Regions from separate parts of the Paenibacillus sp. FSL H8-0104 genome, predicted to be linked through region 1. Evidence: riboswitches for the same ligand, from Rfam matches in the RefSeq annotation. Region 1 holds a riboswitch; each other region holds the start of a gene.
What was found. A riboswitch is a leader RNA that binds a small molecule or an ion and turns the genes downstream of it on or off. The one in region 1 is predicted to bind cyclic di-AMP.

Region 1 (11,008 bases):
GGCTTTTACATTTGTATTGTTACTTTGATACTTCCGAATGATAGATACCTCTACACGGCGATTCTGTGCCCGTCCCGTATTGGTGTCATTGCTGGCAATTGGGTGATACTCTCCATAACCACTTGGTGTGAATTTGGAAGGGTCCAATTGCGAGTTCAGCAACAGGATTTTCAGGAAGTTGAGCGCACGATCTGCGCTTAGATCCCAGTTATCCTTATATTGGTTGTTCGAAATGGGAATATTATCGGTATGACCGGATACAACCACTTCATATTCAGGGAACTCCTGCAGCATGCTTGAGATTGCTTTCGCCAGGGATCGTGATTCAGGCTTCACATCTGCTCGGCCTGAGGAGAACAGGGCGTTATCACTGATGGTGATCTTCAATTCAGACTGATTCAGCTTGGTGTTCAGCTGGTCTGAAAGTCCGTTCTTCGAGATATATTTGTCGAGTCGCTCTTTTAGTTTCTCCAGGTCTTCTTGTTCTTTCTTAGCCATCTGTGCATCTGTAATCTGAGCTGGTGTTTTCTTGGTGATTTCTGTAGGTTCCTGTTTGTTCTTACCCAAATCAGCACCTGGCGTATCCGGATTCATGGACGAATGGTCCAGAATTCCGGAACCTCCATTTAATGCACTGTTTAGTGCGGAAGCCATCTGCTCAAACTTAGCTGCATCGATTGAACTCATACCGAACAATACAATAAACAGAGCGAGCAACAAGGTCATCAAGTCGGAATAGGGAAGCAACCAGCTCTCGTCTATATGCTCTTCATGTGGTTCGTGCTTCTTAGCCTTTTTCACCTGGTGATCCCTCCTTCTCTTCCAGTTGTTTACGTTCGGAAGGTGTCAGGAATACGGATAACTTTTGGTTGATGGCGATGGTGGAGACACCGGATTGTATGGATAACAGTCCTTCAACCATCATCAGCTTGATCTCCATTTCTTGCTTGGACATCCGTTTCAGCTTGTTAGACATCGGGTGCCATAACACGTAACCACTAAATATACCAAGGAGTGTTGCGATAAATGCTGCCGCAATCGCATGGGAGAGTTTCTCCATGTCACTGAGATCGGCAAGTGCTGCGATGAGACCTACAACGGCCCCGAGAACCCCGAGCGTTGGTGCGTACATCCCCGCCTGAGCGAAGATCAAGGCACTGCCACGGTGGCGCTCCTCTGTAGCATGAATATCTTCCATAAGCACATCACTTACAAATTCCTGATCGTTGCCGTCTATAATCATACGCATACCGCCACGAAGGAACTGATCGTCAATCTCTTCTACTTTTGATTCCAGTGCAAGCAAACCTTCACGACGGGTAGTGGAAGCCCAATCCATAAATGTGCCGATCAGGGATACGCGATCAATTAGTACTTGATTTTTGAAAACAATCCCGAAAAGCTTAGGGATTTTTTTAACTTCAGACATCGGAAATGCGATAAAGATGGTTCCTGCTGTACCAACAAAGATAATAATGTAGGCTGCGGGATTGTTAACCAGGTTGATTAAGGGCGCACCCTTCAAGAACATACCAAATACAAGGGAGACCAGCCCCAAAATTAGTCCAATAATCGTTGAAATGTTCATCATACACCTCATCCATGAGATAAAATTGAATCCTTTCAAGCGGCTGTGTTCGGGCTTCCGGACGAATTTTTGGCCGCAATCCGTTCAATGTTAGGCATTCCTTACGGTTGCTAAAACAGTTAAAACGGTCATATATGTATTTATCGACCAGAAGGCCTTTTTTTTTAAGGGCTATTTTCAGGTATAATAAGATCAAATCCGCTCCTTAGGGGCCGAATAGGAGTGAAAAGCCAATGGGCGTAAAGCATGGACGGGATTATGAAGGAATTTTGACAGATCTGACAACGGCAATCGGACGCATACCGGATCGGTATGTTTTCTTTGAAATGGACGCGGAAGAGTGGGAGAGACTGGCTGCATCTGACCAACTTGAAGTGGATGAGGCGTTGGCGGAGGATCTGTTCTATGCGCTGGGCGAGGAGTCCGTTATTCCGGTTGGAAGTGGCGTGGTCATCCATGATAAGGAACAGCACCGCATTCATATTTTGATCGGGGAAGAAGAGTTGACATTTGTACCTTTAATTTAGTGTGTTCACATGCATTTTCAGGGGTATAAATGGAATTGGAATTCCCCTCAAAGCCTTATGGTTATTGGTTCTATGCCATGTAGTTGATTGGATTTTGAAGCTTGTCCGTGGTAAGATGTTAGTCGTGAAATGGGCCAACCGCATGGCGGTGAGCCTGGCCTTTGAGGTTGCTGTTGATAGCGCCGAAGGTGTCGGTGGTTATACGGACTCACGTCTGTAATGTACCATCCTATGGGGAGGAAGATAACGCATGGTTTTTTCGCAAGAGGAAGTCGAAGCTCATCTGGGAAGGCTGGAAGGCTGGGAACTGGAAGAGGGACGGTGGATTGTACGTAAATTCGTGTTCTCCAACTACATGAAAGGGATTGCATTTGTGGATGAGGTCGCTGCGATCTCGGAAGCATTCAATCATCATCCTTTTATTACAATTGATTATACAACGGTTACACTGCGTCTCACATCATGGGATGCGGGTGGTATCACATCTGTAGATATCAAGGAAGCAGGGCAATATAACGAAGCTTATGACAAAATGAGGTCGCAATAACGAGGTCGGTTATTATCGCGCGGCCAGAAGTGAGTGAACCATACATGTCAGACTATAATCAGAAACAACCTCTTATTGCTGTCGTAGGCAGTCTCAATATGGATCTTGTGGTGAAGACAGACACAATTCCGGAAGAGGGAGAGACGGTGAGCGGTGAGGAGCTGCATTATCTCGCTGGTGGCAAAGGGGCCAACCAGGCTGTTGCCGCTGCGCGTCTGGGTGGACAGACGACGATGATTGGCGCGGTGGGATCGGACGGTTTTGGCGAACGTCTGCTGCACAGTCTGACGGAAAGTGGTGCAGATGCCTCGCGGGTTCGAATATTGGAAGAAACGGTAACAGGGACGGCTTCCATCTGGCTCTCTCGGGGAGACAACCGGATTATCGTTATTCCTGGTGCGAATGGGCAAGTGGTGCCTGAGATGCTGGAAGAGGCGGATACGGTTAAAAGCCTGACTGCAGCCGCAGCGGTGCTGCTACAGCTGGAGATCCCGCTGCCAGCGGTTACCCGCGCCGCCCAACTGGCTGCTGAAGGCAGCGCACTGGTGGTGCTCAACCCGGCTCCCGCGGTGCCGGGTCTGCCCCAGGAGCTCCTGCGGTGCGTCGACGTTGTCACGCCGAACCGCAGTGAGCTTGCCGTGCTTACCGGCCGGGATCATCTCCGGCCGGAAGACCTAGATGCGGCGGTCGCAGAGCTCGCCGCATCCCTCGGGGCCGCTGTCGTCACGACGCTCGGCCCCGAGGGGGCTGTCTACGCGGCGGCGCCTGGTGGCCGCGTACAAGCAGGGCGTGCCGGCGCGTGCCGTGCGCCCGGCTACGCCGTAAGCGCCGTCGATACGACCGGCGCTGGCGATTGCTTCAACGGCGCGCTGGCGGTAGCCCTCGCGCGCGGTGAGACTTTGGACGCGGCCGTAGGCTTCGCCATGGGTGCGGCCGCGTTATCCGTGACAAAGCTCGGCGCCCAGTCCGGGATGCCGTCCGCACGTGAAGTTGAGGCCTTTTTGGCTGAGCATGCCGCAGAGGCTTAATAATTGATATAACAAAGAGGCTCTTATTCTCCCAAAAGGGGATTAAGCGCCTCTTTGTTATGCGTGTGCAGAGATTATTTCTTCTCTGACAGCCACATGGCGATATTTGCAATTTCTTCATCCTGCAGCTTGCCCTTGAAGGAAGGCATGCCACCTTTACCTTTGACAATTGTAGAATAGATCTTCTCCAGATCATCCTGGCTACCGATGTTAGCCAGAGCAGGTCCTACGCCACCTTGAAGCTGATCCCCGTGACAGGAGATACAATTGGCTTTGACCAGTGCTTCAGCTTGTCCGGCATCCAATGTTACTTCCGGCATGGTTGGCTTGGCTTCTTCAGCCACTTCTTCTTTCCCTGGAAGCGTAAACATTAAAACAATAGCTAAAGCGCATGCTGCAAAAAATACTCCGCTCATGATCCATTTGTGCATCCCTTATGTCCCCTCCAGAATGAAAGATCATCTAACCTGAAACTATCCATATCATTATAACGGAACCTGTACTGACATCATAGCATTTTGTGGGAATTTTTTGAACTAATCACATAACAAGGGGCAAATTTGGTTGTTTTGCAATGGATTCTAACCGCGAGGCCCTTCATAAACCATACAGTGAAAGGGCTTCAAGCCGCTTGGGGTCTGTCGTTCGTATGTATCCTGGGTGACAAATCCACTCTTCAGATAGACTTGAATGGCACGAGCATTCCAAGTGAGTACTTCCAGATCAATCTCATTCGTGGGATTTCGGCGAATAGCTTCCTGTACAATGGCAGTGACAAAAGCTGTCCCTTGACCCTGACCACACAGCTCTGGATGCATGCCAAGGCCAATCCGGGTTACCCCTTGAAGTGGGAAGTATTGAGCAAACCCACATATACGATCGTTCTGATCCAGGACGATTGCATATTGCTTCTGCCGCAGCTGTGCATCTCCGAATTCCACTTCCAGAGCTTTCATCTGCTCCCAGGGGAGCCAGCTGTAGATATTGTAAGGCGGATCATACTGCCAACTGCAGATAAGCTCCGCATGTTCTTCTCGCATGGGTACAACGTGAAACGTCACAGGGGTTTCCTTCATACACCTGCATGCTCCTTTCCTTGAAACAGAACTCTTTGTCCACTCTACAAAAGTGATGTTCATTTAGCAAGTCTTCCTTCCCAAGAAAAAAAATGAAACAAAAGTTCCGGTAATTTCGTTTATATTATAACGGGATGGGTAAAAACATCATAAGGGCACGGACGAACGAACGCAAAATGAACCTGTTGATGTCGCAGGATATACCCCGAGTATAACTTGCAACATGAATAAGGATTGAAGCACAAAAAAACCGCCGGATACATTCCTGCGGAGAATGTACCGGGCGGTTCTGTTATGCTTCTTGCTTTCGTTCCAGTATGGTTAATGGTTACAGCATCATGTTGCTCAGCTTGTCCCTAGTCAAGGGCCAGTGATTCATATGCGTCCGTGCTCATAATCCGTTTTGCGCCAACATAACGATTGGCCCAATAGTTTTCACTCAATGCACTGATCGTAACGCCTTTGGAAGAAGAGGAGTGTGCGAACTTTCCATCCCCTACAAAGATACCTACATGAGATACGCCTTTACCTGTTGTATTAAAGAACACCAGATCGCCAGCTCTCATTTCCATGCGGGATACGGAATCGCCCATGTCGAATTGGGAACTGGATTGGCGTGCCAAATCAATACCCAACTTGTCGAATACATACCGGGTAAATCCGGAGCAGTCAAAGCCGTTAAGCGTTGTTCCCCCACTTTTGTATGTAGTTCCCATTGCTGAATCAATTACTGTGTCCATCTTTGAATCTGCGAATGCGCTACCTGCACCAAGCGATAAAGCGAATGTGATGCTAAGTACAGCTGCGGTTAATTTCTTCTTGAACAAGAGATATTCCCCTTCCAATGCCTGCGAGGTTAGCTTAAGGATTCGGTTGAAGGTCCCCTATGATCCCTCTGTAGCAAGATCAATTCACCCATAACTGGTTCCCCCGCTTCCCAGGTGCCAGGAATTTGGCTATGCTAGTTATGCACCTGCGAAATCAAGAAATGACGATTTAATTTTAAGTAGTTACAAATATGAATGTAAAGATTACAAAGTTGTTACTAAAAACTCACTGCGATTATTGTAACAGAGGAGTACGGCTTTGGCAACGTTTAGCAACAAATTTAGCAAAAAAAACCTCGACCTTTGACGGGGAAAGGTTGAGGTTTGCCTATTTATAAGTACATATTAGGCCATGAGTTTAACATGTGATGGTAACAATTTTTAAACTATCTGCTCTCGCCTTTGGATATTTTGGACTGCCATAATCGGAAATGGCTGCATATTTTCCACAGACTCAATAGACATCTGGCAAGTGGATACGTCTGTTGTAGTATAAGTCCGGTCAGTCCAGTTAATAACCATGAGGCTGTAGTGAATGCCCCAAAGACGAGCAGGTGTACTCCGCCCAGCAGTAATGCAATGCCGATTACAGCGATGAGATGACGCAGTGCAATCCAGAGTGCTTTGAGGGTACCGTGAGCCCCGCCTTCTCCTTCTGGTGCCGAAACACCGAACTGCATATAGAGTATGACATGGTGGATGATCCAACCATATACAATCCAGGCAGCAACATAAGGTATGCCAGGTAAAAGTAATTGAAGGGAATGAAATCCGTCCATGAGAATCGAGTAGAGCTTCGGTATGAGCCAGTAGGCGGGCAGAAGTATCAATAATGTACGTATGGTGTGGAGCAGCAGCATCGGTTTCCACAGATTTTTGATTCCGCGGACAAAGGGGATGCGCTCTTCTGTAGAATTAAAGTGCTGAAGTGAGTAGAGCAGTCCTGCCTGAATGAGGGGGCTGATCAACATGCGAACCAGCAGCATGCCCCCGAGAATCCATAGATAACGATGAACCTCCGGATGGGTAGACAGGTTAAGTTGACTTTCCATTTTGAACAAAAGTGTACTCAGCTCACCGGCATCAGCATCTGGATAGCGAAGGAGCAGTGGGATGACGGCCGATTGTACCATTCGATAGAAGAAATATCCCCAAATGAGTTGATAAAGAAATAAGAGTGCGGCAATGAACATATGCTGACGGACGAGAAACCAGCCTTCACGTATTTTCGCTTTCACCGTTTCCACCTCACCATGACAGACCTCCGAATATGGCTTCTATTAGTTTGGTTACACTCATGCTCCAGCGGGACTTCGTCTGCTCATCCAGTCCGGATTTCAGGAAATTGTTCATATGGCGGTTCTCCAGCACGATCGAGTACAGGGGATCGGTCATGGCCCAGGATACGGGGGATGTGTGAGTTAATTTGTAAGTGATGCGATCTTCTTTGCCATTCCATTGCTTGGTGAGGATATGCCCGTCTTCAAAAGCAATGCGAATAGGAACGGCGTTGTAATCACTCCCTTTTTTTGCGATCGTCACGGATGACTCGTACAATGTTTGACCGTCTTTCTGTACGGGCGTAACACGAATCTTCTCTACAGCAAAGTCAGCCATCCCGTTACTATAGACGTATTGATCAAAATAATCAGACCAGGAAGTGCGGGTCACTTGTTCCACAATTTTCTGAAAATCAGCCGAAGTGGGATGTTTGAAGCGGTACTTCTTCACATAGGTAGAGAGGATGCGTTCCATCTTTTTGGCACCGACTTGATGTTCGATACCAAGCAATACAAGTTTGCCACGTGTATAGACATTGGCTGCATACTCATTCTGTGAATCGAACTTCCAGGATTCTTGTGTTAAGGATGACGGAGAAGTAATCAGTCCCGATTGTACCGGCAGATTCGGAATCAATCCGTATTCCTGCTCCATCAGTTTGTCTTCTGCATAAGAGGTGAATCCCTCATCCAGCCAGGCTTCCTCGAATTCGTTGCTGGCAACCATGCCGTAGAAGTACTGGTGTCCGATCTCGTGGACTACGGTTCGTTCCAGGTCATAACCTGGCGTGGTGTCATCGGCTCCAAAGGCTGTAACTAGCGTAGGGTATTCCATACCTCCAGCGCCATTCCCCGCTTTGGGTGGAACTACGATGGATAAGGTAGCATAAGGATATGGGCCAAACCATTTGCTATAATTGGCTAGAGCGGCCTTCGCGGCGTAGAAATAACGTTCTTTCAGATCCTGATGAGCTGGGTCCAGATATAACTTGATTCGTACACCAGGCACATTGGGTGCAGAGAAGGGTTCCTCGGCGTACACAAAATCGGGTGAGGCTGCCCAGGCGAAATCATGCACATCATCGGCATAGAATTGATAGACCTTTTCTCCATTCTTCACCACGGCTTGCTGCGTCGGAAATCCGGTAGCAGCCACTTTGTATGTTTCAGGCACCCGAATACGCACACTATATATACCGAAGTCAGCGTAAAACTCTGAATTGCCATGGTACTGGTGCAGATTCCAGCCTTCCGTTGCTCGTCCACGTCTGCCCACAGGTTCATAGGCACTTAATTTGGGAAACCATTGACCTGCCATGACAAAATGATCAGCAGTTCCCATCCGGGCAAAAATCTTCGGCAGATTCACTTCAAATCGGGTGTGGAGCGTGATGCTTTCCCCGCCTTTGACGGGTTTGGGCAAGCGTACTTTAATGAGGGTGGTGTCCTTGATATTTCCGTCATCTGGTTGCACATACTGCATCCGGTGCAGCAGAGAGAGCCCGTCCTCCGTTTTCATTTCGGTAATGTTCATGGAGCCATAACCATTGGTAGGCATGACATCACCCCGAAGCTTTCCACCGGATTCCTTCATAAAGGTGGTGTCAGCAGAAGAGAAGGCGTTGGGATACATATGAAAGTAAAGCTCGCTGACGGTTTTTTTACCTGGATGTGTCCAGGTAATCGTCTGAGTCCCTTCCAGTACATTCCCTTCGACCAGTTTTACATCCATGTGATATTCCACAACACGGTTGCTGTACACTTCGGCAGTAGGGGTCTGTACACTTTCTGGAGGTGCTGGCGTTGGGGCTATTGCCTTAGGCTTGCCCGATTCGGGGGCGAGTACTGGCAATTCGGAATGAGTTGAGCGATTATAACCCAGAGTGATCCATATCCCTCCGGCAAGTACACACAGGGCCAGGGATGCAGTGAGCCAGCTCTTGGCGCGTCGTGGAATCATCGTTAAATACCTCCCGTTGACAAGCATCTACAGCATGTATATGTTTGCAATGGGACAATTATTAGTTAAAATATTTGTATCAACCCTTGGAGGTTATAAACATGGACCAAAACGAGCAAAACGGCAAAAAACAGATTGCCTTGAATATCGTTAGTGCAAAAAGCAAGCATAAAGGCTTCGGTGCAGGCTCCATTGAGCTGAATAACCTTTCCCCGGTCATTATTGATAATGGCGAAGCCAAAATCGATATCGGTGCGATGCATGCGAAGAGCAAAGTGGAACGCAATATCAAGTTCTCAACCAATCGTGAAGATGTACCCAACGGACGCCAGGTATGGCTGGTATGGGTAGCTGTCGATCGCACGGAGGAAGGCCAACTGTATGGTGGAGCAACGGCATGTGAGATGTGGATTGATACAGAAGCAAGACGTGGATGGAAACTGCTGGCGGAACATGTGAATCGCATGGATTATGCCTTGAAGCGTCGCTTCATGTTGGATGAGCTTGGACCTGAAGCTCGAGCTGCACTTAAGACACTGCTGATCTCACACAATGAAGACTGGTGGAATGCTTCTCCAGATGTATTGAAGGAAGCACTCGCCTAAGGCAGATCTTTTAACACAGTCTAAAAGAAAAAAAGCAAAAGGCCCCTTAACCGGAAATTTCGGTTGGGGGTCTTTTGCTTGTGTATTAATCGTATACATCGATCTGAATAATTATGAGTTTTCATCCGAAGTGAACTTCCAATTGTTCAATATAACCAGGGGTTATAGGTGACGCAACTAAGTCATCGCCCATTTACGTCATTCTACCCACCAACGTTTGAAATCTCCCCACCAAGAATGTTTCTCTTCCTGTATGCCTTGTTGATTCTGTACCTGACGGGTCTTCTCATCTTCTCCAGAATCCAAATCATCCGTCGTACCATGACATACCTCTGTCGGTTCAGTACCATCAATAAAAACTTCCAATCGTTTCTCTTCACAACCGTTTCCTGCCAGCTTGCCGGATTCCGGATCAATATAGACACTTACGACATGATCAGGCACGGTGAAGATTTTGGGTGGTACGCTCGCAAGGGCCTGTTCTGTGAACTGGGCAAAGATCGGCGCTGCCCGGCGGCCATCCGAAGTGGAGATGGCTTTGCCTTGGTCGTACCCAACCCATACCGCGGTGGAGAGCTCCGGTGTGAATCCAACGAGCCAGGCATCCATGTTGGTTGTTCCCGTTTTTCCCGCAACCGGTCGTTTGATCGCCTTAGACACCCGGTTGCCCGTTCCTCCATTTTCGAAGACACTTTCCATTAAACGAGTCAGTACATAAGCTGCCGCAGGTTCCACAACGGTCTCAGCCTTCGTCTGAGGCGATTCATAGAGCACACGTCCTGCGGCATCTGTCACTTGTAGAATGGCTACAGGTGGCGTCCGTTGTCCACCAGCAGCAATGACGGAAAAGGCCGATGCCATCTCCAGCGGGCTGACAGGTGACGTTCCCAGTGCAAGAGAAGGTACGGCGCTCAGGTTGCTTGTAATGCCAAGGTTTTTTGCCATACTCACAACCTCCTCAGGACCGATCTGCATAATGGTGTTCACCGCATAAATATTGTCTGAAGCGGCGATCGCCTGTCTTAGATCAATCTCACCCAGATACTTGTCTCCAAAGTTGCCGGGTTTATAGGTTTTGCGGTCATTGTCATAGTGAAAAAGGGTAGGTTCACTGTTAAATATGGATGCACTGGTGAGTTGCTTGGATTCCAGGGCTGCCAGATACATAATCGGTTTAAACGCCGAACCTGGCTGGCGCGTTGTCGCTAGAACATGGTTAATCTGATTGGTACGGTAATTCTTGCCGCCTACCATGGCTTTGATGTAGCCCGTACGAGGGTCGATGGACACGAGGGCCGTCTCCAGCTCACTTTTGGCATCCATACCCTTCGCTATGGCGTCTTCCGCTGCTTTTTGTACACGCAGATCCAGGGTGGTGTAGATATTCAATCCCCCATGATCCAGCATCGCTTCGCTGATTCCCAACTCTTTGATGGCCAGATTCCGGATATAGTCACGGAAATACGGGGCGCTTTCCACCGTTTTACGCTCGCTCTCCGGTTTGAACGAAAGCATTTTCTCATAGGCCTTATCCGCTTCGGCCTGGGTGATCTTGCCGATATCAGCCATG
Region 2 (11,008 bases), 1.5 Mb from region 1:
AGCGGGATATGTGGCGGTTTATCTCTGGAAGGCGGCGGTGGAAAAAGCAGGATCAACCGACGTGGAGAAGGTGAAGGCAGCTGCCAAGGGTCTGGAGTTTGATGCCCCGGAAGGTAAGGTAACCGTGGATGGAGAGAATCAGCATATCTACAAAACCGTACGGATCGGTGAGGTGCAGGAGGATGGGCAGTTCAAGGAATTGTGGAATTCTGGTGAGCCTGTCAAGCCGGACCCTTATCTGAAAACGTATGAATGGGGAGCTTCCCTCAGCGCTAAATAACATAGAAACCTCGCAATAAAACAGGCAACTCGCTTCAAAGTAGCCGAAACATAAACGAGGGTGTGACAACACACCCTCTTACCATATCGCGGTAAAGCGTTACTGTGATGTGAAAAATGTTACTGCCGCTAATTGAATTCATGTGAAATATCGAGAGTCACGGTATGGAGGAGGGGATAGCGATGGATATGTTTATCCTGCAGATGTTCAATGGTCTGAGTATCAGTTCAATTCTGTTGTTGATTGCATTGGGGCTTGCAGTAACGTTTGGGCTGATGAATGTCATCAATATGGCGCACGGTGAACTGATCATGATTGGTGCATATGCAACGTATGTAACACAAAATCTGTTCATGTCCTATGCTCCAGCGGCGTGGTTTGGTGCCTACTTTGTTGTGGCTCTACCGATTGCGTTCATTGTAGCTGCTCTGATTGGCTGGTTGCTTGAAGTGGTGCTGATCCGGCATCTATATGGCAGGCCGCTGGACAGTCTGCTGGCGACATGGGGTGTAGGCATGATGCTGCAACAACTGGCCCGTACCATATTCGGAGCACCCAATGTGGGAGTATCCAGTCCGGCTTGGCTCAATGGGGGATTGGCGATCTCGGATGGGATTGTATTTCCGTATAAACGAATTTTCATTATCGCACTGGTTGCGGTTGTGCTGCTGTGCATGTATCTCTATATCTATCGAACATCTTCTGGAAGACGAATGAGGGCTGTGATGCAGAATCGGAGCATGGCGGGGTGTCTTGGGATTTCGACCCGGCGGGTGGATGGCATGACCTTTGCGATTGGTTCGGGCATTGCCGGAATTGCTGGCTGTGCATTAACGCTCATTGGTCCGATTGGTCCTTCGCTTGGTACGTATTATATTGTGGATGCGTTCATGGTGGTTGTTTTGGGTGGTGTGGGAAAATTGGTTGGAACCGTGTGTGGTGCACTGGGGATTGGTATGTTCAACACGCTGTTCGAAACCTATACCTCGGCCTCCATTGGCAAGGTGCTTGTGTTTGTATGTATCGTTGCTTTCCTGCAATGGAAACCACGTGGCTTGGTCGCGATGCGCACACGGAGTCTCGATTAACGTGAAGAAGGGGGGTTAGTTCATGTCCGCTTTACTCAAGACTGGCAGTCTGAAAATGAGGATTATCTGGGCGGTTGTACTGATCATGATGTGTCTTGCTCCACTAATCTCCACGGAGTTTCGTCTGAGTCTGTTAGCCAAGTTTTTGGCGTTGGCAATCCTGGCCATTGGTCTCGATCTGATCTGGGGTTATGGGGGTGTGCTGAGTCTTGGGCATGGTGTGTTCTTTGGGCTAGGTGGATACGCGATGGCGATGTATCTGAAGCTTCAGGCCAGTGGAGCAACACTTCCTGACTTCATGGGATGGAGTGGTCTCAGTGGTCTGCCGTGGTTCTGGGAACCCTTTCGCTCTTTCCCGGTGGCGCTGTTATTGGGGATAGCCCTTCCGGCATTGCTCGCCTTTGCCCTGGGGTGGTTTACGTTCCGTAACCGGATCACCGGTGTTTATTTTACCATCCTGACTCAAGCCTTGGTTCTCATTACGGTAACACTCTTTGTAGGTAAACAGGAATGGACGGGTGGAACAAATGGCATTACCGGATATAATTCGATCTTTGGTTTTACACTTCATTCCGCTGGAACGACGATTGCTCTCTACTATATAACGCTTGCTGTTCTGGTGATCGCTTATATGCTCTGTCGTCGAATGGTGAACAGTCGGTTCGGCCAAGTGCTCGAAGCTGCGCGGGATGGGGAGAATCGGGTACGATTCCTCGGATATGATCCGGCAGGATATAAAACGCTGGCTTTTGCTTTTTCCGGTGCGCTTGCAGGCATCGCGGGCATGTTGTTTGTTCTTCAGGTGGGTATTATCTCGCCATCAATGATGGGGATTGTACCCTCCATTGAGATGGTCCTGTGGGTTGCGTTGGGTGGTCGCGGTACGCTTATTGGAGCGGTCATCGGAGCAGTGGTGCTGAATGCAGCCAAAACAGGCATAAGTGAGGCTTATCCCGAAGGATGGCTGTTTGTCATTGGTGGGCTCTTTGTAACGGTCGTTTTGTTCATGCCAAACGGAATTGTAGGAGTGTATCGTCATGTCGTTCGCTTGCTGAAGCGGAGAGGAGAGAGTACGCATGTCCAAGTCACTCGGGAAAAACCTAAAGTCTACTGAGGAATCAGCGGTGTTGGTAGCCGAGGATATTACGGTGGCCTTTGGTGGGTTCGTTGCTGTCAAAGGCATGAATCTGAAGCTGCATGAACATGACCTGCATTTTCTAATCGGACCCAATGGTGCAGGGAAAACAACGATGCTGGATGTGATATGTGGCAAAACAAAACCCATGTCCGGTTCGGTGAAGATGGGGGATGGCACGGAATTAACGCGACTGAAGGAGCACCAGATTGTTCGCAAAGGTGTGGGACGCAAATTCCAGGCGCCATCGATCTTTGCAGGTCTGACGGTACAGGAGAATCTGACGCTGGCAGCGGAGACTCGCCGTTCCCCTTTGCAAGCCATCGGTATTCGTCGATATGGGAAAATGAGTGCTGCCATGGAGCATGTTACCCTCCAGATTGGTCTGCAAGACCGCGTTGATGCTCGTGCAGGAGCGTTGTCGCATGGGGAGAAGCAGTGGCTGGAGATTGGCATGCTGCTTCTGCAGGAGCCGCGGGTGTTGTTGCTGGACGAACCAGCTGCAGGCATGACGGATGAAGAAACACACAAGACCGGGCGACTTCTGCAAGAGATTGCGCGTGAACGCTCGGTTGTGGTGGTGGAGCATGATATGGAGTTTGTGCGAGAGTTCGCAGCCAAGGTAACGGTGATGCATGAAGGAAAACTGCTGAAGGAAGGTACGATGGCGGAGGTACAGGCAGACCCGAAAGTGGCAGAAGTGTATCTGGGCAAAAGGAGGGATGACCATGCTGTCGCTGCAACGAATTGAATCCGGCTACGGGGAAAGCAATGTGCTTCGTGGTGTGAACCTGGATGTACAGCCTGGACAGGTGGTGTGTCTGATGGGTCGTAACGGTGTAGGTAAAACAACGTTGATGAAAACATTAATGGGGCTGCTCAAAACACGCAAGGGCAGTATTCAGTGGCAAAATCAGGAGTTATCCACCTTGGACACAGCCAAGCGGGCAAGGGCAGGGATTGGGTATGTACCGCAGGGGCGGGAGATTTTCCCGCAGCTTACGGTGAAAGAAAACTTATTGCTTGGTCTGGAGACAAGTGCACCGGGAGTAAAAACGTTCCCGGAGGATGTACTGGCGATGTTTCCAGTGCTTGCTACGATGTATGGACGGCAGGGCGGGGATCTGAGTGGTGGACAGCAGCAACAGTTGGCGTTCGCTCGGGCATTGGCTTCGCGTCCGGGGTTGTTGCTCCTTGATGAGCCGACAGAAGGCATCCAGCCTTCTATCGTGGAGGACATTCGGCAGGTTATTTTGCAGCTCAAGGCAAAGGGGAACCTCTCGGTTCTGCTGGTAGAGCAGAGTATTGATTTTGTACGAAGTGCCGCAGATTACATCTATATCATGGACAAAGGAACCATAACCCTGCATGGGACACCGCAAGAACTGGATATGTCGCAGTTTGAACATCATCTCTCCGTATAGTTGTAGTTAGTCGGCCAGTGGAGAAAGGTTTCAGGAGCGCTTGTCCAGGATATTCGAGTATTTCGGATATAACCGCCGGATGCATTCCGGACAGATGTCATGGGTGAATTCGGCGTGGGTATGCTTCTCCAGATAACTCTCAACGGAGTTCCAGTGTTCCTCTTCGTCCTTGATTTGTTTGCAGACGGCGCAAATAGGCAGCAGTCCGCGCAATGTGCGCACTTCGGACAATGCCTTCTTCAATTGGTGTTCTGTCTTTCTCTGTTCGGTAATATCCATGTGTGCAATTAAAGCAAGATCGGTATCCAGAATTGAATTTGAATAAGATAGAGGGGTGAGTTCTACACGAAACCACCTCTTTTCGTTGTATACAGTATACACGCAGATGTCATATGTATGATTTCGATTAAAGGGTATTCCGCGTTCTTTCAAATTCTGTGCGACAAGTGCCATGTTAGCGTTCTTGCCTCGTTTTGCCCAGGCTTCCGTCAGGTGCAGGTAGTGTCTATGACTACTGTGTATATCCGGGTTTGGTGAGCATTGACCAAGTCCCTGTTGCCAGGCACGGTTACAACTTTGGATAATCCAATTGTCATCAACGATGATGAGCTGGTGACGTATGGACTGGAACGACAGCCTCTCCAGATCGGATGTAACATGTCTCATGGATGAGACCCTCCTTTGGCAGAAATCTTATCTCAGTTCATCTGGAATGTCCAAAATATCAGCGACCAGGTGCCTGAATCGGGTTGCTTTGCGTGTGCCGTGAATGAGATTGGATAAACGATAGGGTGGGATGCCATGCTGTTCACAAAAGGTCTTCTGGTCCACTTGAAGTTCGGTTAGCCGTCGTTTGATGGCCCATCCGAACGGAGTAACTGGTTTTTTCTTGTTCAAAAGGGTTCACCCCTGGTTAGAATGTAGTATTCAGCCGCCCTTTCTTCATGTAGTATATATAGAAATGCGAGCTGTACGTTTCATTATATACGTAAATTCGTCATCTAACAATTAAAAAAGACGGAAAAAAGTGTATTTTGTGATTATAAATGGCGTAAATACGTAAATAAAACAAATAAAATGACAAAAAACACGTCGGCAAGGAGGTTGCCGCGTGTTTTTTAGTTTGTTTGAATGAAGGGGAGCAGGCATGAGGAGGAAGAGGATTAGGCCCTGTAGGCATGAAGTCCAGCTCCGAGCATATGGAAACTGGGGAAAAACGATTTCATGGACATCGAGGTTGGCTGTGCCAGTCCATCCGCAGCCGAGGCGCTGACGGTCTTCCATTCATTCTCCAGATCTGTGGCCAGGCGGACCATCAGATCCTTGGTTGTATCGTTGTTCAGGGGAATGACTTTGGAGGCTTCGGTTATGCAGGCATTCATGGCTGAATGCAGGTAACCAAGGACCGCCTCCTCGACCGGGATGTCGAGGTGGTGGTTAATCCAGGCGTGAACAGTGGAGAGGCAGCCAACCGAATCATATTTGGCAAAGATCTGTTCGAGCTGGCTGAATTCAATCCAGGGGTGCAGAGCGCGTGCGAGTCTGATCAATCGTTTACCCATGGCGGCAGCTTGTTCTCTGAGATCTCCAGGGGTTCGCTGAACATGGACGAGCTTGTCGATCAGAGCTATCCGCCATGTATCCTTGTGATCTGTTGCGGTATAGATGCCTTTGATAGCCATACCTTCAAGACGAACGATGCTCGGATGCAACTGACAACGCATGAATGATTCGAGATCTTCAGCATTACGAATGGTACCCTCCCTGATATGGATATCCATGCCGAAGGAATGGGTGAACCCTCCAACCTGAATAGAGGAATCAAGCAGTTTGACATAATCGAGCAGCTTATTCCCACGGTTCACAATCATTCGCCTCCTGTGTTCGTTAAATGTCACTTAAAGTAACATTTATATTCCTTTTTGTTTGCTTTATGTTTGAGAATCCGAATTATATGATAGTTATCATCCCATAAATGTCCGCTTTTTGTCAATAGTATCCGTTAAATTTAATGTATTAAATCTGGAATTTAATATTTGTGTTATTTTATATAACTTATCGTGTTATTTATGTGGCGAAGTGCAGGGAGGACTATATAAGGAAGGACTATATATAAATGAATCAACAAGATCGGCTCAAGCCGGAAAAGAGGGGATCAAATCTAATGATATGCAGTTCATGGGTAAAGATGACGAGATTATGCGATTTTTGATGAAAATGCCTAGCTGAAAAAGAAGTATTAAATAATACTTTACTTTTAGTTCTGAACCCGGTATAATCAATTCTGTTGCCGATTATTTACGACATGCGGTCGTGGTGGAATGGCAGACACGCTATCTTGAGGGGGTAGTGGGCGTATGCCCGTGGAGGTTCGAGTCCTCTCGACCGCATCATATGAACGATTAAAAAGAAGCTTTCCATTAATGGGAAGCTTCTTTTTTTTGTCTTTTTCGAACAGTATGACATCTGGGTTGAAAAAAGGCCATCCATTACCGGAGGAATGTTGCTCTACCTTCCGGCTACGGGTGGCCTGTGTATTATTTTTGCAGCAAATTCTTGATATCTTCTTCAATCTTGTCCGGTGTTGTTTTGGGAGCATAACGTTTAATGACCTGTCCGTTCTGATCCACGAGGAATTTGGTGAAATTCCATTTGATTGCTTTGGAGCCGAGCAGGCCAGGAGCTTCTGTGCTCAGGTGTTGGAAAAGAGGGTGAGCGCTTGAGCCGTTCACATCAATTTTCTCAAACATGGGGAAGCTCACGCCATAATTCATCTGACAGAACTCGGCAATATCGTCGGAAGATCCTTTTTCCTGTGCAAACTGGTTGCTTGGGAAACCAAGCACTTCAAATGGAGCATCTTGAAATTTGTCTTGCAATTCTTGCAGACCTTTGAATTGAGGGGTAAGGCCGCATGAGCTTGCCGTATTCACAATCAGGAGCACTTTGTCACGGTAGTCGGACATTTCAACTTCTTGACCGCGAAGGGTATTCACTTTGTAATCGTAGACTGTCATCTAAATCGCCTCCATTTATTTACTCTTATATCTTCTATTATATTGGTTGCAATTAAATATTGCAAAACTAATATGGTGTTAAAAGAATCAAAACAGGCAAGTTGTGCAGAATACGTGAATGAATTGCGAAGTGATTTACGCCAGAGTGAGAATTAGATAGCCTTGAAGAGATAGATAGAGTATAACTTTGTTGTAAGCGTTATTATGGATAGGAATTGGCAAAAATCTGCCGATTTGGTGATCTGGGCGGACTTTACACCGACATGGCATGGGTGTATGATTCATAACGTAATTTCAATTTAAACTAAAATGTACTTGAAAAACGAAACAAACGATAATATCGCTCGATCTTATCCTTAAGATATACGAACGATGTTTTAATCGCTGAGTTTCCATTCATTGATGAGTGGAAAACGGGGGAACCAACGGAATGCGCTGTCCAGGACAGTGGGCATTCATGGGGTGAATTTTCCGGTGACAGCCGGAAATAGGGCGACTCTCGCGCCCGAATCCGTCAGCTAACCTCGTAAGCGTTAAAGGGAGAGGCAACAAGCCGTACGCTGGTTCATGGTGTTTTCGCCATGGGTTATTTAAGAAGCGTTCGGGAGGCCTTGGTCCCCCACGCTTCTTTTTTGTTGTCTTTTCACGCCAAGGGAGGAACGAATGATGGATACTGAGATGGTCTTAGTGACTGCTCCAAATGAAGCAGGACGCAAATTTATCAAATTGCTGATGTACAAAAAAATGCCGTTTGCCGTTCTAACCAACAGTGCAGGGGAAGAGCGAAGACTCCGTAGAATCGGAGTAGAACATGTCATTCGCATGAATACGGCTGCAGCTCAAAAATGGTTTTTGCCGCAGGGCAGCGTAGGCAACGTGTTTATTTTCGAGAACAGTCTGAATCTGACCTGTCGTTATTTACAGATCTGCCGTTCATGGACATCGAAATCCCTGTGCGTCATTACGGAGCAGAGTCATCCTAAGGGCATCTATCGGGGCATGGGCGCAGACCGGATTGTATATTCGCTCAATGGGGAAGTTGGCTTTCTCCTCAATGGTTAATGCCATAGCTTCTGATTGCTCAGGTGTAAGGTGCCTGTTATAATTGAATGTATTAGAATCAATTTCAGAATTCACTCAAGGTATTATGAAATTGATTCATCGATAAACGGAAGTTTGAGGAGACTCATGCAGGATGGTGAGTCTTCTTTTTTATGGTTTCTATAGGTTGTTCAAAAAGTCCGCTTTTGATTACGAAGGATGCCTAACGGCATCATCAGCATCGAATATGAAATTCAGCCGAAATGTCCGTGGCTCACGTAGTTTTCCCTACGCTCCGCTACTCCATTTCTAGCTTCATTCCATCTTCTTGGTACTGAAAACCAGACTTTTTGAACTCGATTAGGATCAGGAATCACCTGTGGCTTACAAGGAGGAATTGGCGTGCCGGATGTAGGTGGATTGAAATGGTTGTTTTTTGATGTTGGAGATACGCTGGTGGATGAATGGGAGCCGGTTGATGATATTATCGGACAGTTTGTCCGTGAAGCTTGTGCTTTGGGGTATCCGGTGACAATTGAGGCGGTACGCGAACTGTTCGCGAGCTGTTACCGAAAATATGAGCAATGGCCTATGAGAGTGGCGATTCGCACATTTGTTGAAGACGAGGGGCATCAAAAACAGATTCAGGACAAGCTGAAGTTTCAAAAAGATCTTGAACGTCCTTTTCCTTCAGCAGATTTTGTTCTTCAGCAGTTGTCACGGCATTATCGCATTGGCATTATTGCCAATCAGAGTCCTGGAACGGAAGAGAGACTGGAGAGTTACGGCTTGCGGAAGTATGTTGATGTTCTGGCATGTTCAGCTGAAGAAGGAGTGTCCAAGCCAGACCCTGAGTTATACGCTGTGGCCTTGAAGCAGGCAGGTTGTGAACCGGAGGAAGCCGTCATGATCGGAGATCGGATCGATAACGACATTATACCTGCTCGGAATCTGGGCATGCGTACGATTCGAATTATGCAGGGTTACGGAAGATTCCAGCCAGATCTATCGGATGACAAACGTGCGGATTGGACTGTTGAATCATTGGATCAACTCTTGCCGTTACTGATGCCAAATCAGGATTAGATTCAGATGGTTGTTTATTGGATTGCAACAATAAAGGCTGATCAACTGGGTATAAAATACCGGAGTTGATCAGCCTTTTTAGTATTTAGCCAATTAAAATGAGATTAGAACAACCGGATCGTCTGAATGATCAGATATACATTCAGCACAACGATAATCGCGGCAATGACCCATGAGATGATTTTGAGCCACAATTTGTTGGCGAATGCACCCATGCTTTTTTTATCACTTGTGAACATCACCAGGGGAATTACAGCAAAGGGCAATTGAAGCGACAGCACGACCTGGCTCAAAATGAGCAGTTCTTCTGTGCCATGTTCTCCTGCAATGGCTGTCACAATTACCGCCGGGATGATGGCGATCAGACGTGTGACCAGTCTGCGTAGCCAAGCCGGAATTCGAATGTTCAGGAAACCTTCCATAACGATCTGCCCAGCGAGTGTACCTGTAAGGGTAGAGTTCTGACCTGATGCTAACAGCGCCACACCGAACAGGATACTTGCGACCGTAGTACCCAATAGAGGTGTCAGCAGATGATAGGCATCAGCGATCTCAGCAACCTGCGTCATACCAGCACTGTGAAATACAGCGGCAGATACAATCAGGATGGCTGCATTGATGAACAGGGCCAGTGTCAGCGCAATCGTAGAATCCATGGTCGAGTACCGAATGGCTTCTTTTTTGCCCTGTGGTGTCTGTTCGATCTGACGGGTCTGCACAATGGAAGAATGCAGGTACAGATTATGCGGCATCACGGTTGCTCCGATAATACCAATGGCAATATAGAGCATAGCCGGGTTTTGCAGGATCTCAACATTTGGTACAAAACCATGGAGAACACCGCCCATATCCGGTTTTGCCAGAAACAGATCAATCCCGAAGCAGAGGGCAATTGTTGCCATCAGCACAATGACGAGAGTTTCCAAAGCGCGGAAGCCTTTGTTTTGCAGAACAAGAATCAGGAGTACATCAACTGCGGTGATGATAACGCCGTATAACATGGGGATGTTAAATAACAGTTTTAATGCGATGGCAGAACCAATGACTTCAGCCAGATCGGTAGCTGCAATGGCAAGCTCACACAGAATCCATAACATCATAACAACAGGCATGCTGAATCGTTCACGACAGGCTTGAGCCAGATCCCGTCCAGTGACGATACCGAGCTTGCCAGCCAGCGACTGAAGGACAACGGCCATCAGGTTCGATAACAGGATAACGGATAACAAGGTATACCCGAACTGCGAGCCGCCTGCGATATCTGTTGCCCAGTTCCCCGGGTCCATGTAACCTACGGCAACGAGGTATCCTGGGCCTACAAAGGCGAGGAATTTCTTCCACCATGCAGCATTCTGCGGAACTTTCATGGAACTATGTGCTTCTCCAAGGGAAGGGGCCATGCCCGCAGTAGATAATGATTCTCTTGAAGGAGCGTTGAACGGATTTTTTTTACTCATACGATAATCACCTGACTTTGAATTATTGATTTGGAGATATTGATGCGGTACAAACCGCTCATGATATATCTAAATTTTTATGTTTATTGTTACATTGTACTCCTTCAATTATTTTTGTCTAGTGCAACTTTTATGTATCAGCACAAAATTTCGGTTGTAGCTTGAATATGCCCCTTCGTATATTACCCAACCTTAGGGAAAATACAGCCATGGCATTGAAATGCATGAAAATAATAAAGTTGTAAAAGCTGATAAAGATACAAAATTGCGTTTCAAAATGAGCCAGAAGTTTAAATTGAAAGGAAGGCAGTAAAAAACTATATGGATAAGGGAGAGATTCTGAATGGAAGCTTTATATACAGCAGTAGCGACAGTTAAAGGTGGACGTACAGGTTCGGTGACTTCTTCGGATGGCGTGCTTAAGCATGATCTGAAAATGCCAAAAGAGCTTGGTGGCTCCGGTGGTGAAGGTACTAACCC
Region 3 (11,008 bases), 3.8 Mb from region 1:
CCGATATAGGTGAAAAGAAATACAACCGACAACTTTAATCGGCGTTTGTCTTCTCCTAACCGGGTGAGCAGGCGAGGAGTATCATGGCTGCACAGCATATTAAAGATCACTTCGTTGGTTTGCTGCGGATAGCGCATAATAAGTGAACCCATCTCGTTGGCAAAGTTATAACCGTCCATTGAACCACAGAAGAACTGAAGCACTTTGTCGGCAAATGGATAATTCATGACGGAATCGAATTGATCTCCCATAAGCCAGGTCAAGGAGTCGCTCCATACTTCACCAACAATATAGGCTTCAGGGTTCGCTGCCTTAACAACCTTGCGAAAATCACGCCAGAAATGGTTGTCCACCTCATTTGCTACATCCAGACGCCACCCATCCAGCTTAATTTCCTTGATCCAGTACTCAGCTACATCAAGTAGATATGCCTTAACCTCAGGGTTGGCTGTATTGAACTTGGGCATGTTGCCATAGAAACCAAATGTATCGTAGGTTGGTATACCGTCCTTGATCTGAACCGGATACTCATTGATGTGGAACCAATCGGCATACTTAGAGTTTTTTCCATTCTGGAGAACGTTTTGAAAAGGAGGGAAGTCTTCGCTGCAATGGTTAAACACCGCGTCAAGCATGACACGTATACCCAGGCGATGACATTCTTCTGTCAATTGTTTAAGCAGGGCATTATCACCGAAATGGGGGTCGACTTTTTTATAATCAATCGTGTCGTATTTGTGATAGGAATTGGCCTGGAATAACGGGGTAAAGTAAATGGCGTTCACTCCAAGTTCAGTTAAGTCATACAGATGATCCAGCACACCTTGCAAATCTCCACCAAAATAATTGTCCAACTCAGGTTTGCCACCCCAGTCATGGGTTTCTTTTGGATTCAGCTTGGGATCTCCATTAGCAAACCGTTCCGTCATGATCTGATAAAAGACGGCTTCTTTGGCCCACTCGGGCACCTTAAACACATCAATTTCATGTATATACGAGAACTCATAATATCCTCCCGTTGGATAGGGGGTCTCATAATGAATTCCATTATCCGCTAGAAAAACATCTTCTGAACCCGCAGTTATCCGAAATATATAAGTGAGACGTTTGAATTGTGGCTTGACGGCAGCCTCCCAATAATCAAACATATTGTCTGAAGCAGCCTTCTCCAATTGAATTTCCTTGTACGTTCCATTCCAATCGTACTTATCTCCGGTCAGTGCAGTCACGTATTGCACATCATTACGTTTGGTTCGTACGCGCAGATGTATGGTAGACGAATTATAGGCATAAGCCCATTTGTCACGAGGAACATGATACATGGCTTCGAGCAGCATGACAGCACCTCCTGAATATAGGATAAGTTATAGAGGTTGTTCAAAAGACCGCTTCATCCCATCTTCTCGGTACTGAAAACCGGTCTTTTGAACACGCACTTATAGTTATAATTAACCAAGTTAGTCAGCAAACGAATCACATTTACTGTAATAAAATGTATTATTTTCATCGTTTTCAAAGGTTTCTTTCACAGCATTTCCAGCTTTGTGCTGAATATACTTACAGCTAATTTAGAAAAAAGGGTGCCCTAAACAGCTTGGAATTCAAGATTGTTCAGGGCACCCCTATATAACATGTTGAAAGTGAATTTTAGCGAATAGCTTGCTCGAACTCCGTGCGGATGGTTTGAAGCAGCTCTGGCTGGCTCAGTACGTCATAGGCTGTTGTTGCAAGTGCCTTGGCTCCCAGAATCATGCCATCCAGCGCACGCTCCTGAAGTGCAAGGTCACGGAAGGCTATGGAGTGCAGTGTATGCACCTCGTCTACAACACGAATGTAGGGATGAATTGCAGGACATTTCAGGGAAACGTTACCGATGTCCATAGAGCCGTGATCATTACCACTCACAATCTCTTCTTGCGGGATCCCAAGTTCCATCAGATTTTGACTAAACGCAGCTGAGAATGCTTCATTGGTAACCATCTCGTCATAGGACGTTTCATAGTTGGATGTCACCAGCTTGCATCCTGTCTGGAGAGCAGAACCTTCAGCGATCTGAATCACACGTTCTGTGAGGATATTCAGTTCTTTACGAGTTGCTGCCCGTACATAAAATTGCGCAGAAGCATAGTCAGGAATGATATTTGCTGCCTGACCTCCGTTGTTGATCACACCATGAATCCGAACGGTGCTTTTCACTTGTTGACGGAATGCATTAATCCCGTTGAACGTTTGAATGACAGCATCAAGTGCATTAATACCTTCGTGCGGACTTGCAGCGGCATGTGAAGATCGGCCATGGAATTCAAATTGCACAGCATCAATAGCCAGCGAGCTGCCTGACTTTTCGTAGGCATAATATGGATGCGCCATGAGAGCGACGTCACAGTCATCGAACAAACCTGCTTCCGCCATCGGTACTTTGGCACCACGTGTCTCTTCAGCGGGGGTGCCAAACACTTTAATCGTTCCACCTACTTCATCCAGAATGGATTTCAGCCCAACTGCAGCTCCAAGACTCATCATACAGATCAGATGGTGACCACAAGCGTGACCGATCTCCGGCAACGCGTCATATTCACACAATAACGCAATGGTAGGGCCGGGTTTAGCGGCTGAATAGGTTCCAATAAAAGCTGTGTCTAGTCCAAGGATAGGAGCCTCTACAGTGAACCCGTGATAGACAAGTTCTTCTTTTAGACGAGCAGAAGCAAGGAACTCTTCATTTCCCAGTTCGGGGTTGGCACCGATATATGATGAAATGGCTTTAAAACGGGAAGCATATTGATCAATAACCGTCAGAATTTGTGATTTGTTAGCTGTCATTAGTAAACTCCTTATGCAAAAATGAAAATAATTCATTGATTATATCATGTTTGCTTTATTTTTTCAGAAACAAGTCAAGATTTGTATTGTCAAAATGCATTGCATAATCATGCATTGTACTTTATAATGACTCAGTCATCAACATGAGAAGCATACAAAGTATTGTAAGGGGAGAGAAAAAGGTTGAAATTAATAAGTCGTTACACCATGATGCTGTTGACCTTTGTTATTCTGCTGACGACTGCCGTTCCTGTGGCACTTGCAAGTGGAACTACAGATAATTCAAACAGTAAAAAGCTGGTGCTCGGTACAAGTGCCGATTTTGCACCATACGAATTCCATAAAGTGATTAATGGCAAAGATGAAATCGTCGGCTTCGATATTGAGATCGCCAAAGAGATTGCCAAAGATCTTGGCGCTGAGCTTGTGATTGAGGATATGGGCTTCGACGGTCTCCTGCCTTCATTGCAGAGCGGGCGTGTTGATCTGGTGATTTCAGGTATGACGCCGACGGATGAGCGGAAGAAAAGTATCGATTTTTCCGACACCTATTATAAATCAAAACAAGTGATTATGGTTCGCAATGTGGATAAAGACAAATATCCAACTATGGCAGAACTTGAAAATGCGAAGATTGGCGTTCAGAAAGGCTCCATTCAGGAAACGATCGGACAGAGTATTCCAGGAGCGAAGCTTACTGCGCTGGATAAAATCTCGGATATCGTGCTTCAACTGCAAACAAAACGCATTGATGCGGCAATCGTTGAAGATACCGTTGCTGCAGGTTATCTGGACGATATCATTGGACTTGCTGCTGCTGTTCCGGACGAAGAGCAAGCAGAAGCGGCAATCGGGATTCGTAAAGGTAATACCGAGCTGCTAGCTGCAGTAAATGGAACACTGGAGCGACTGAAAAGCGAAGATAAAATCAATCAGATGGTGACGGACGCCAGCCTCTTGATGGCGGATAAAGCGAACAAATCACAAAATATTTTCCAAGTATTCTGGGAGTACAAAAGTTTCTATGCTACAGGTGTAGGATACACACTTCTGTTGTCTGCACTTGGGGTTATCTTCGGGGTAATTATTGGATTGATCATCTGTTTGTTCCGTTTGCATGACGTTGCAATCTTGCGCTGGATTGGTACGGCTTACGTTGAAGTGATCCGTGGCACACCGATGTTGGTACAGTTGATGATTATTTACTATGGTTTTTCCCTGAGCTTTGGCATTAACTTCACTGCACTTCAGGCAGGTATCATTACACTTTCAATCAATAGTGGTGCCTATCTGGCGGAGATTTTCCGTGCAGGTGTCCAAGGTGTGGATCGTGGTCAGTTGGAGGCAGCGCGTTCATTAGGTATGGGAAGAGGCGCCGCGATGCGTTATATCATATTGCCACAAGCCTTCAAAGCTGTATTACCAGCGATCGGTAATGAATTCATAACTATCATCAAAGAATCCTCCATTATCTCCGTTATCGGTATGGTGGACATTATGTATCAGGCTAGCGTGGTCAAGAACATTACGTTCCAAGGGTTGAGTCCGTTTCTAATTGCAGCAGCCATCTACTTTGTAATGACGTTCATTTTGTCCAAGCTGCTGGGACGACTGGAAAGGAAGTTGAGTGCAAGTGATAGACGTTAGACAATTACACAAATCTTATGGAAATAACGATGTGCTTAGGGGCATAAACGTGACGATTGGCAAAGGTGAGGTTGTCGTGGTCATCGGTCCTTCCGGTTCAGGTAAAAGTACTTTCTTGCGTTGTCTGAATCTGCTGGAACAGCCTACCTCAGGAGAGATTGATTTTGAAGGCGTGTCAATCACGGACCCCAAGCATAACATTAACGCAACTCGTGAGAAAATGGGCATGGTGTTCCAGCACTTCAACCTGTTCCCACACAAAACGGTACAGCAAAACATCACGATTGCTCCGATTAAAGTGAAGAAACAATCCACTCAGGAAGCGGAGAAAATTGCCTCTGATCTGCTTAACACCGTGGGTTTGTACGATAAAAAAGATACATTCCCGAATCAGCTGTCTGGTGGACAGAAACAGCGGATCGCCATTGCTAGAGCATTGGCCATGCAGCCGCATGTGATGCTGTTTGACGAGCCTACGTCGGCACTGGACCCTGAGATGGTCGGTGAAGTGCTGGATGTCATGAAACGTCTTGCAGAAGGCGGAATGACGATGGTCATCGTAACACATGAGATGGGTTTTGCACGTGAAGTGGGAGACCGAATCCTGTTCATGGATGGCGGGGTTATTGTGGAAGAGGGAACACCTGATGAGGTGTTTGGAGCACCCAAAAATTCACGTACACGTGATTTTCTTGCGAAAGTACTCTAAACGATGTGATCAAATAGCGTTACTGACTTCGAGTCGGTAACGCTATTTTTTTATGGATAATAATCACGTGTGGATTCGGAAAAGTAACTTTTCTGTTACCAAATATAAAGAAGTCGGTTCGCCAACTTTTCTGAATTATCCAGTATTCTTACAGTTGATGACATGCTAAAAACCATTTGGTAAGAATTACTACAAGTTCAGGTTACAAAATTGTGATATATTGAACTCTGCCGAAACTTCCGGACAGGGAGTGTGGGGGATGTAACGATGCAGATTGTGCAGGGGGAAGATCTACAGCACACTGCTTGGGGTGAATTGGGTACATAACGTTTCAAATGTAACGAATAACCTATAGGGTGGGCTCCTCATCCGAATCCGACAACTAACTTCGCAGGCACAATGAGGGAGGAAGACCATGATTAACAAGAAACGTATAGCCAAAACAGCAGTAGCATTAATGACAACAGCAATGCTCATTCAAGCCGTTCCGGCTCACGCCGATTCAGTTCATGTGGCCAAAGAAGGGGATACCTTCTACACCTTATCAAAACAATATGGAGTAGCACTCAACACGTTGGTTAAAGCAAACAACGACATTTCGGCTTACAACATTTATGGTGGTTTGAAAATTACGATTCCCGGTAAGGCAAACAATGTTGCAGCCGCTGCGGCAACGGAGAGCAAGACCCCAGCCAAAACAGTTACCACAGCAAGTTTGGACGTTAACGCAGATAACAAAGTGGTTCAAGCCTGGGGTAAAACATTCGATTACAGCAAAGCCGTTAACGTGAAAGCAACGGCATACTCTGCAGATCCGTCTGAAAATGGAGGATGGGGTGCAGTCGATTATTTCGGAAATGACCTTGAACTGGGCACGATTGCAGTTGATCCAAGTGTAATTCCACTCGGAACCAAAGTACTGGTAACTGGTCATAGCCATCCAGGATTGCCAAAACAGGCTTTTGTAGCCACAGCGCGGGATGTGGGTGGTGCAATCAAAGGTCACCGGATTGATATCTTTATCCCCGGTAGCAAACAGTCTGTAAGCTCATTTGGATTTCAGGATATCGAGCTGTACATTCTGAAGTAGAGAGAAAATAACATTTTAAATGAATTCAAACAGGGTGTCTGCCAGTCGCTAATTCGCGATTGAACAGCACCCTTTTAATATTCTAATTTATTTTCTATCACGTTCATCTTAATCTTTGGCCTTTGGCAATCCCAACATTTCGTCCAAGGTGACCAGTTCATATCCCCGATTACGCAATTCCTCAATGATTTCAGGCAAAGCCTCAATCGTGCCGTTCAGGTTTGATCCTACACCGCCTCCAGCATGTTGCAGAACGATGGAGCCAGGTTTCACGGCAGAGAGGATGTTATCTTTCACCTGTTCCTTTGAAAGGCCTTTCCAGTCCAGGGAGTCTACGTTCCAGTTCACAATGCTATAGTGTTGTTTGGCAGCCCATCTCAGCTGTTCTTCATTAATGTCTCCATAAGGCGGCCGAATCATCTTGGGCGTATATCCTGCCAAACGTCGAATAATATCCCCGGTATGTAAAATTTGTTTGCGAAAGGCATTCATCGACAGCTTACTGAATTCAGGATGATTGTAGCTGTGATTACCAACCATATGCCCTTCCTTAACGATGCGTTTCACCAGATCCGGATGTTTCTCAGCACGACTACCCACGATAAAGAATGTAGCTCTGACATTGTATTTCTTCAATACATCCAGCACTTGTGGAGTAAATCGTGGATCAGGTACATCATCAAAAGTCAGTGCAACCTTCTTGGTTGAAGGACCATTGGTTTTGAACGTATCGGCATATTTTTGACGTAATTGTCCCAATGTCAGTTGTTCTTCTTCCGCAGAATCCGAACCTGATACGGATTCACTTGGCGGGCTTGAAACATCCCGCGATGAAACTGGAGCATGATATCCTCCGAGAAAAATAACGATAACCATTAGCATAATGAGGCGTACGCGCATAATAACGGCCTCCTTTTCCAAAATGACGTTCTCCTTGGTATGCCCGGGAGCTCCATAAAATATGCGCAGTGTGAGAAGTTTCATTGCCGATTTAGCTCATGACAGCCATAATTCCTCCATATATAACATATAGAAAAGGATAGGTGGATGGGTATGAGTACATATGATTTGAAATCCATACGTTTACAGGTGATTGAAGCAGGAGAAGATAAGGTTTTTCTCGTTACCGGAGGAAAGGCACATATTGGCGCAGTAGCCACGTTCTACGTGGATCATGAGCGCGTAAGCGGGATGACAGTACATATTCCTGGGCATAAAGAACAAGAGCTGTGTGAGCGGCTTGCCCGAAAGGCTGCCTTGCAGCTGAAAGTAACCGTTACGGTGATCATGGGTATCCATTTTGATTCCATCACGCGGATGCAGATCGACGAAATCGTGCAGACTGCAGAGAGGTTGATGGAGGATCATCTGAACAAAGATAAACGATTTTCCTGACATAAGAACCATTCAATGTTTTGATTTTATTTGCTAAAATTGAAACGAGTTGTAGATTGTTACGTATGTATGTTTATATACGATGTAATATCGACTAGGAGGAATAACATAATGTCCATTTTCAAACGTTTGCGTGATCTAACTATGTCTAACATCAACGCCATTATTGACAAGGCGGAAGATCCAATCAAGATGACGGACCAATATATCCGTGACATGCAAGAGGATCTGGAAGATGCGGAGAAAGCAGTAGCTCAACAGATCGCCATTGAGAAGAAATTCAAGCAGTTGTTCGAAGAGCAGGAAGCTCTTGTGAAGAAACGTGAAGAGCAGGCGCATACGGCGGCACGTGCTCAGAATCTGGATCTGGCTCGACGTGCCCTGGAAGAGAAAAAGGCTGCTGAAGAGAAGATGGCTGAGTACAAAACCAGCTATGACCAAAACAAGGCTTCTGCAGATAACCTGCGTGGCAAGCTTGACGAAATGCGTAAGCAGTTGACTCAAATGAAGAACAAACGTGAAACACTGGTAGCCCGTTACAATGCAGCAAAAGCCCAAACGGAAATCAACAAAGCGTTGAATGGGTTTGGCTCTGATACTGCAAGTGCTGGTATGAAGCGTATGGAAGAGAAAATGATGCAGATGGAAGCACAGGCTGAAGCAAGTAACGAAATGTCTTCCAAAGGAAAATCTTTGGATGAAGAGTTCGAGAAGTTGGGTAAAGATCAGGCTGTTGAAGATGAACTCGCAGCATTGATGAAACAGTACGATAATAAGAACTAATACCTTGGTTGTCAGCAAGGTTAACCAGCGGAGGAGAAGAGTATTTCTCCTTCGCTTTTAAATGCGGTTCATGTTGATATGTGGGGGCTGTGTAAATGGATTTGAACATTTTGGCGATGCTGGTCTGGACCGGATCTGGTTCGGTTTTGCTGTTTGTCCTGATGTATGTTGATTCACTGTTCACGAAATATAAGGATTTTGCTGAAGTTAAGGCTGGCAATATGGCCGTTACTACACGTATGGTTATGAAATTATTTGCACAAGGATATGTACTCGCTACGTCCATTTCTACGGCCGGTCACCTGGGAGAAGCACTGCTGGTCTCCGTTGTATCCTTTATCATTTTGTTGATTCTGGAGAGTGTTGTACACTTTATGATTCGCAAATGGGCCAACCTGGATCTGGATACGGGAATTCAGCAAGGGAAGACAGGGTACGGGTTGTTCTCTGGCGCTTTACATATCGTGGGCGCACTGATTATTGCAGCTTGTTTATAAGATAAGGAACAGGAGTAATTCTCATGAGTGTATGGAAACGAATTAAAGGAATACTAACGAAACCTGAACCACCGCAGGCAGAGAAAACGATGCTTCAGCTTGCACCTGGTGATATCTGTGAGGTTTCTCTGGTCACTTATGAAGTCGTTGGTCGGGTACAAAATCGTGCTCGAAATGCAGTTGTGCTCACGCTACAGGATGGTACCGCATTTCGATATTTGCATATCGAAGAACGGGAACTCACACGTTACGCCCTATATACACCAATTGATGGCAGGCTTGATGCGCCTGATGAGGTGCCTACATTGCTGGACCTGGATGGGCGCGCATATCATCTGGAGGAAGAGTATGGAGGCATGGTATCAACGGCAGGTAGAACTCCATATGGCCAGGCTGGAGAACAATTGGTATGGCAGTATCAGTCGGATGATAATATGCTTCTTCGCGTGGAGTGGCAAGACAGAAGATTTACACTGTATGAGGGTGAGTCCATTCTTCCTGCGGATATCAAAGTGATTCATTCGAGCTAGGAGAGGTTCCAATGAAAAAACGCTTGGCACATGGATTAAAATTAATGCTGGTCCTCAGCCTTGTCATGTCTCTGTTGTCCGCGTGCGGAGCAGCGCCTTCTGTTCAGGACACATATCCGCTTGAATCGGTTAACGGCAGTGGTAACTCAACGTCCTATGTGTACCGGGCTTCGGACCGTACCGTTCCGGAAGTGGCTCAGGAATTGTCTGACCAGCGGCAACCGGATCAAATCTCGGCAGAGAATACAGAGCGTATGTTCCTCGTGTATCAGGACGAGTATTATCACCTGCAACAAGACCCGAACAAGCCGGAGGATACATTGGTTGAGGTGGACTCCAAGGAATATGTTCGGCAGAACTACGATTCATCTTTTTTACAAGGTTACCTCACCGCTACATTAATTGGTAATCTGTTCGATTCTTTTGGCGGGCGAGGTTATGGCAACTATCGAGGATATACCAATAAAGATACGTATAAACCGAGTGCAGGATCTTATCGTGCACCAACAAGTAATGACAAGAAGCTTGCTCCACCTATTACTGTTGATCGGAAAGGTACGATTACAAGGCGCGGAAGCGATAAAGATTCAAGCGTGGGATCTGGCGGAGGATTATTCAACCGTAACAAGGATCAGAGCAAGGGAACCATTGATCGCAACAAGAGTAGTGGTGGGTTGTTTGATTCACCTAAGAAATCCTACAAAAAACCAAAAACCAGAGTGGGCGGCGGCCGAATTAAGAGGCGAAGATAATGATTTAATTATAAGCTTGGCTGCCCAACATATAGTTCAATCCAAAAAGAACAGGAAAAGGTATGACGGATTTATCTCTATCCGCGCATTTACCTTGGAGCTGTTCTTTTTGGTTTACAATTTGCGAACATGATTGGATTTACGTACACGGGGAATCGTTGTAGCAGGCTGTTTGCGAATCCAGCGGATAAATGGAATCATTCGTTCATCCTGTCTCAAGGATTGCAGATCAGTGAGACCAAGGGTTACAATGTCGCGATTGGTGTATAGCGAATGAATCTGTTTGTGACAGGGGATACACAGGTTGGCCGTTGGCAGAAATGTTCCGCCCATTTCTTTCGGTGTCAGATGATGAACGGTCGTATTCACAGGTTCTCTTCCGCATAATTCACATCGATTACTCATGATCATCGCCTCCCTTTGTCACTTATATTATGGGCAGACAAGATGCCTTTCATGTTGAACATAGGTCAAGGAATGTTACACCTGTAAGAAATAAGATTTTGTCACAGCATTCAATAAGTGATGTACTTGTTATCTTACAGTATTCGGGCTACACTTTCTTAAAAGATGATAGTCTTTAGGAGGTAAGAATACTTTTGAAAATGAACTCACATTCACATGATATGACAACTGCCAAATTCAATCGTACAGCTGTACAGGTACCGGATGCCCAGGCCAAAATAGCTGCAAGAGTTACTGTAGGCTCCATAGAGAAAGTTCACCTTGAATCTGCTCATGGCCGCACACTTGCAGAGACGATTCAGGCCCCCCATCCGTAT

Region 2: another riboswitch for cyclic di-AMP. It lies ahead of NST38_RS07220 (hypothetical protein); the one in region 1 lies ahead of NST38_RS00530 (C40 family peptidase).
Region 3: another riboswitch for cyclic di-AMP. It lies ahead of NST38_RS17580 (3D domain-containing protein); the one in region 1 lies ahead of NST38_RS00530 (C40 family peptidase).

What each region holds. Positions count from the first base shown of each region.
Region 1 covers NZ_JBBOTC010000001.1:104,428-115,435, forward strand. Annotated here, with positions in the region: gene motB (flagellar motor protein MotB) at 1-801, opposite strand, end outside; gene motA (flagellar motor stator protein MotA) at 788-1,588, opposite strand; gene NST38_RS00500 (hypothetical protein) at 1,822-2,115, shown strand; gene NST38_RS00505 (hypothetical protein) at 2,180-2,335, shown strand; gene NST38_RS00510 (4a-hydroxytetrahydrobiopterin dehydratase) at 2,366-2,662, shown strand; gene rbsK (ribokinase) at 2,707-3,690, shown strand; gene NST38_RS00520 (c-type cytochrome) at 3,765-4,121, opposite strand; gene NST38_RS00525 (GNAT family N-acetyltransferase) at 4,272-4,766, opposite strand; gene NST38_RS00530 (C40 family peptidase) at 5,123-5,593, opposite strand; cyclic di-AMP (ydaO/yuaA leader) riboswitch at 5,597-5,734, opposite strand; gene NST38_RS00535 (hypothetical protein) at 5,980-6,831, opposite strand; gene NST38_RS00540 (M1 family metallopeptidase) at 6,842-8,833, opposite strand; gene NST38_RS00545 (YwhD family protein) at 8,935-9,438, shown strand; gene NST38_RS00550 (transglycosylase domain-containing protein) at 9,637-11,008, opposite strand, start outside.
Region 2 covers NZ_JBBOTC010000001.1:1,621,057-1,632,064, forward strand. Annotated here, with positions in the region: gene urtA (urea ABC transporter substrate-binding protein) at 1-280, shown strand, start outside; gene urtB (urea ABC transporter permease subunit UrtB) at 463-1,368, shown strand; gene urtC (urea ABC transporter permease subunit UrtC) at 1,391-2,482, shown strand; gene urtD (urea ABC transporter ATP-binding protein UrtD) at 2,445-3,254, shown strand; gene urtE (urea ABC transporter ATP-binding subunit UrtE) at 3,232-3,927, shown strand; gene NST38_RS07195 (hypothetical protein) at 3,958-4,593, opposite strand; gene NST38_RS07200 (hypothetical protein) at 4,621-4,824, opposite strand; gene NST38_RS07205 (urease accessory protein UreF) at 5,091-5,792, opposite strand; tRNA gene NST38_RS07210 (tRNA-Leu) at 6,235-6,317, shown strand; gene NST38_RS07215 (glutathione peroxidase) at 6,465-6,944, opposite strand; cyclic di-AMP (ydaO/yuaA leader) riboswitch at 7,317-7,492, shown strand; gene NST38_RS07220 (hypothetical protein) at 7,611-8,006, shown strand; gene NST38_RS07225 (HAD family hydrolase) at 8,388-9,071, shown strand; gene NST38_RS07230 (Nramp family divalent metal transporter) at 9,176-10,471, opposite strand; gene NST38_RS07235 (organic hydroperoxide resistance protein) at 10,872-11,008, shown strand, end outside.
Region 3 covers NZ_JBBOTC010000001.1:3,952,266-3,963,273, reverse strand. Annotated here, with positions in the region: gene NST38_RS17600 (alpha-glycosidase) at 1-1,337, opposite strand, end outside; gene NST38_RS17595 (M20 family metallopeptidase) at 1,648-2,823, opposite strand; gene NST38_RS17590 (ABC transporter substrate-binding protein/permease) at 3,007-4,470, shown strand; gene NST38_RS17585 (amino acid ABC transporter ATP-binding protein) at 4,457-5,179, shown strand; cyclic di-AMP (ydaO/yuaA leader) riboswitch at 5,398-5,592, shown strand; gene NST38_RS17580 (3D domain-containing protein) at 5,595-6,269, shown strand; gene NST38_RS17575 (polysaccharide deacetylase family protein) at 6,378-7,169, opposite strand; gene lpdD (prenylated flavin chaperone LpdD) at 7,323-7,664, shown strand; gene NST38_RS17565 (PspA/IM30 family protein) at 7,776-8,447, shown strand; gene NST38_RS17560 (DUF350 domain-containing protein) at 8,543-8,944, shown strand; gene NST38_RS17555 (DUF4178 domain-containing protein) at 8,968-9,474, shown strand; gene NST38_RS17550 (DUF4247 domain-containing protein) at 9,486-10,226, shown strand; gene NST38_RS17545 (HNH endonuclease) at 10,341-10,631, opposite strand; gene NST38_RS17540 (molybdopterin molybdotransferase MoeA) at 10,832-11,008, shown strand, end outside.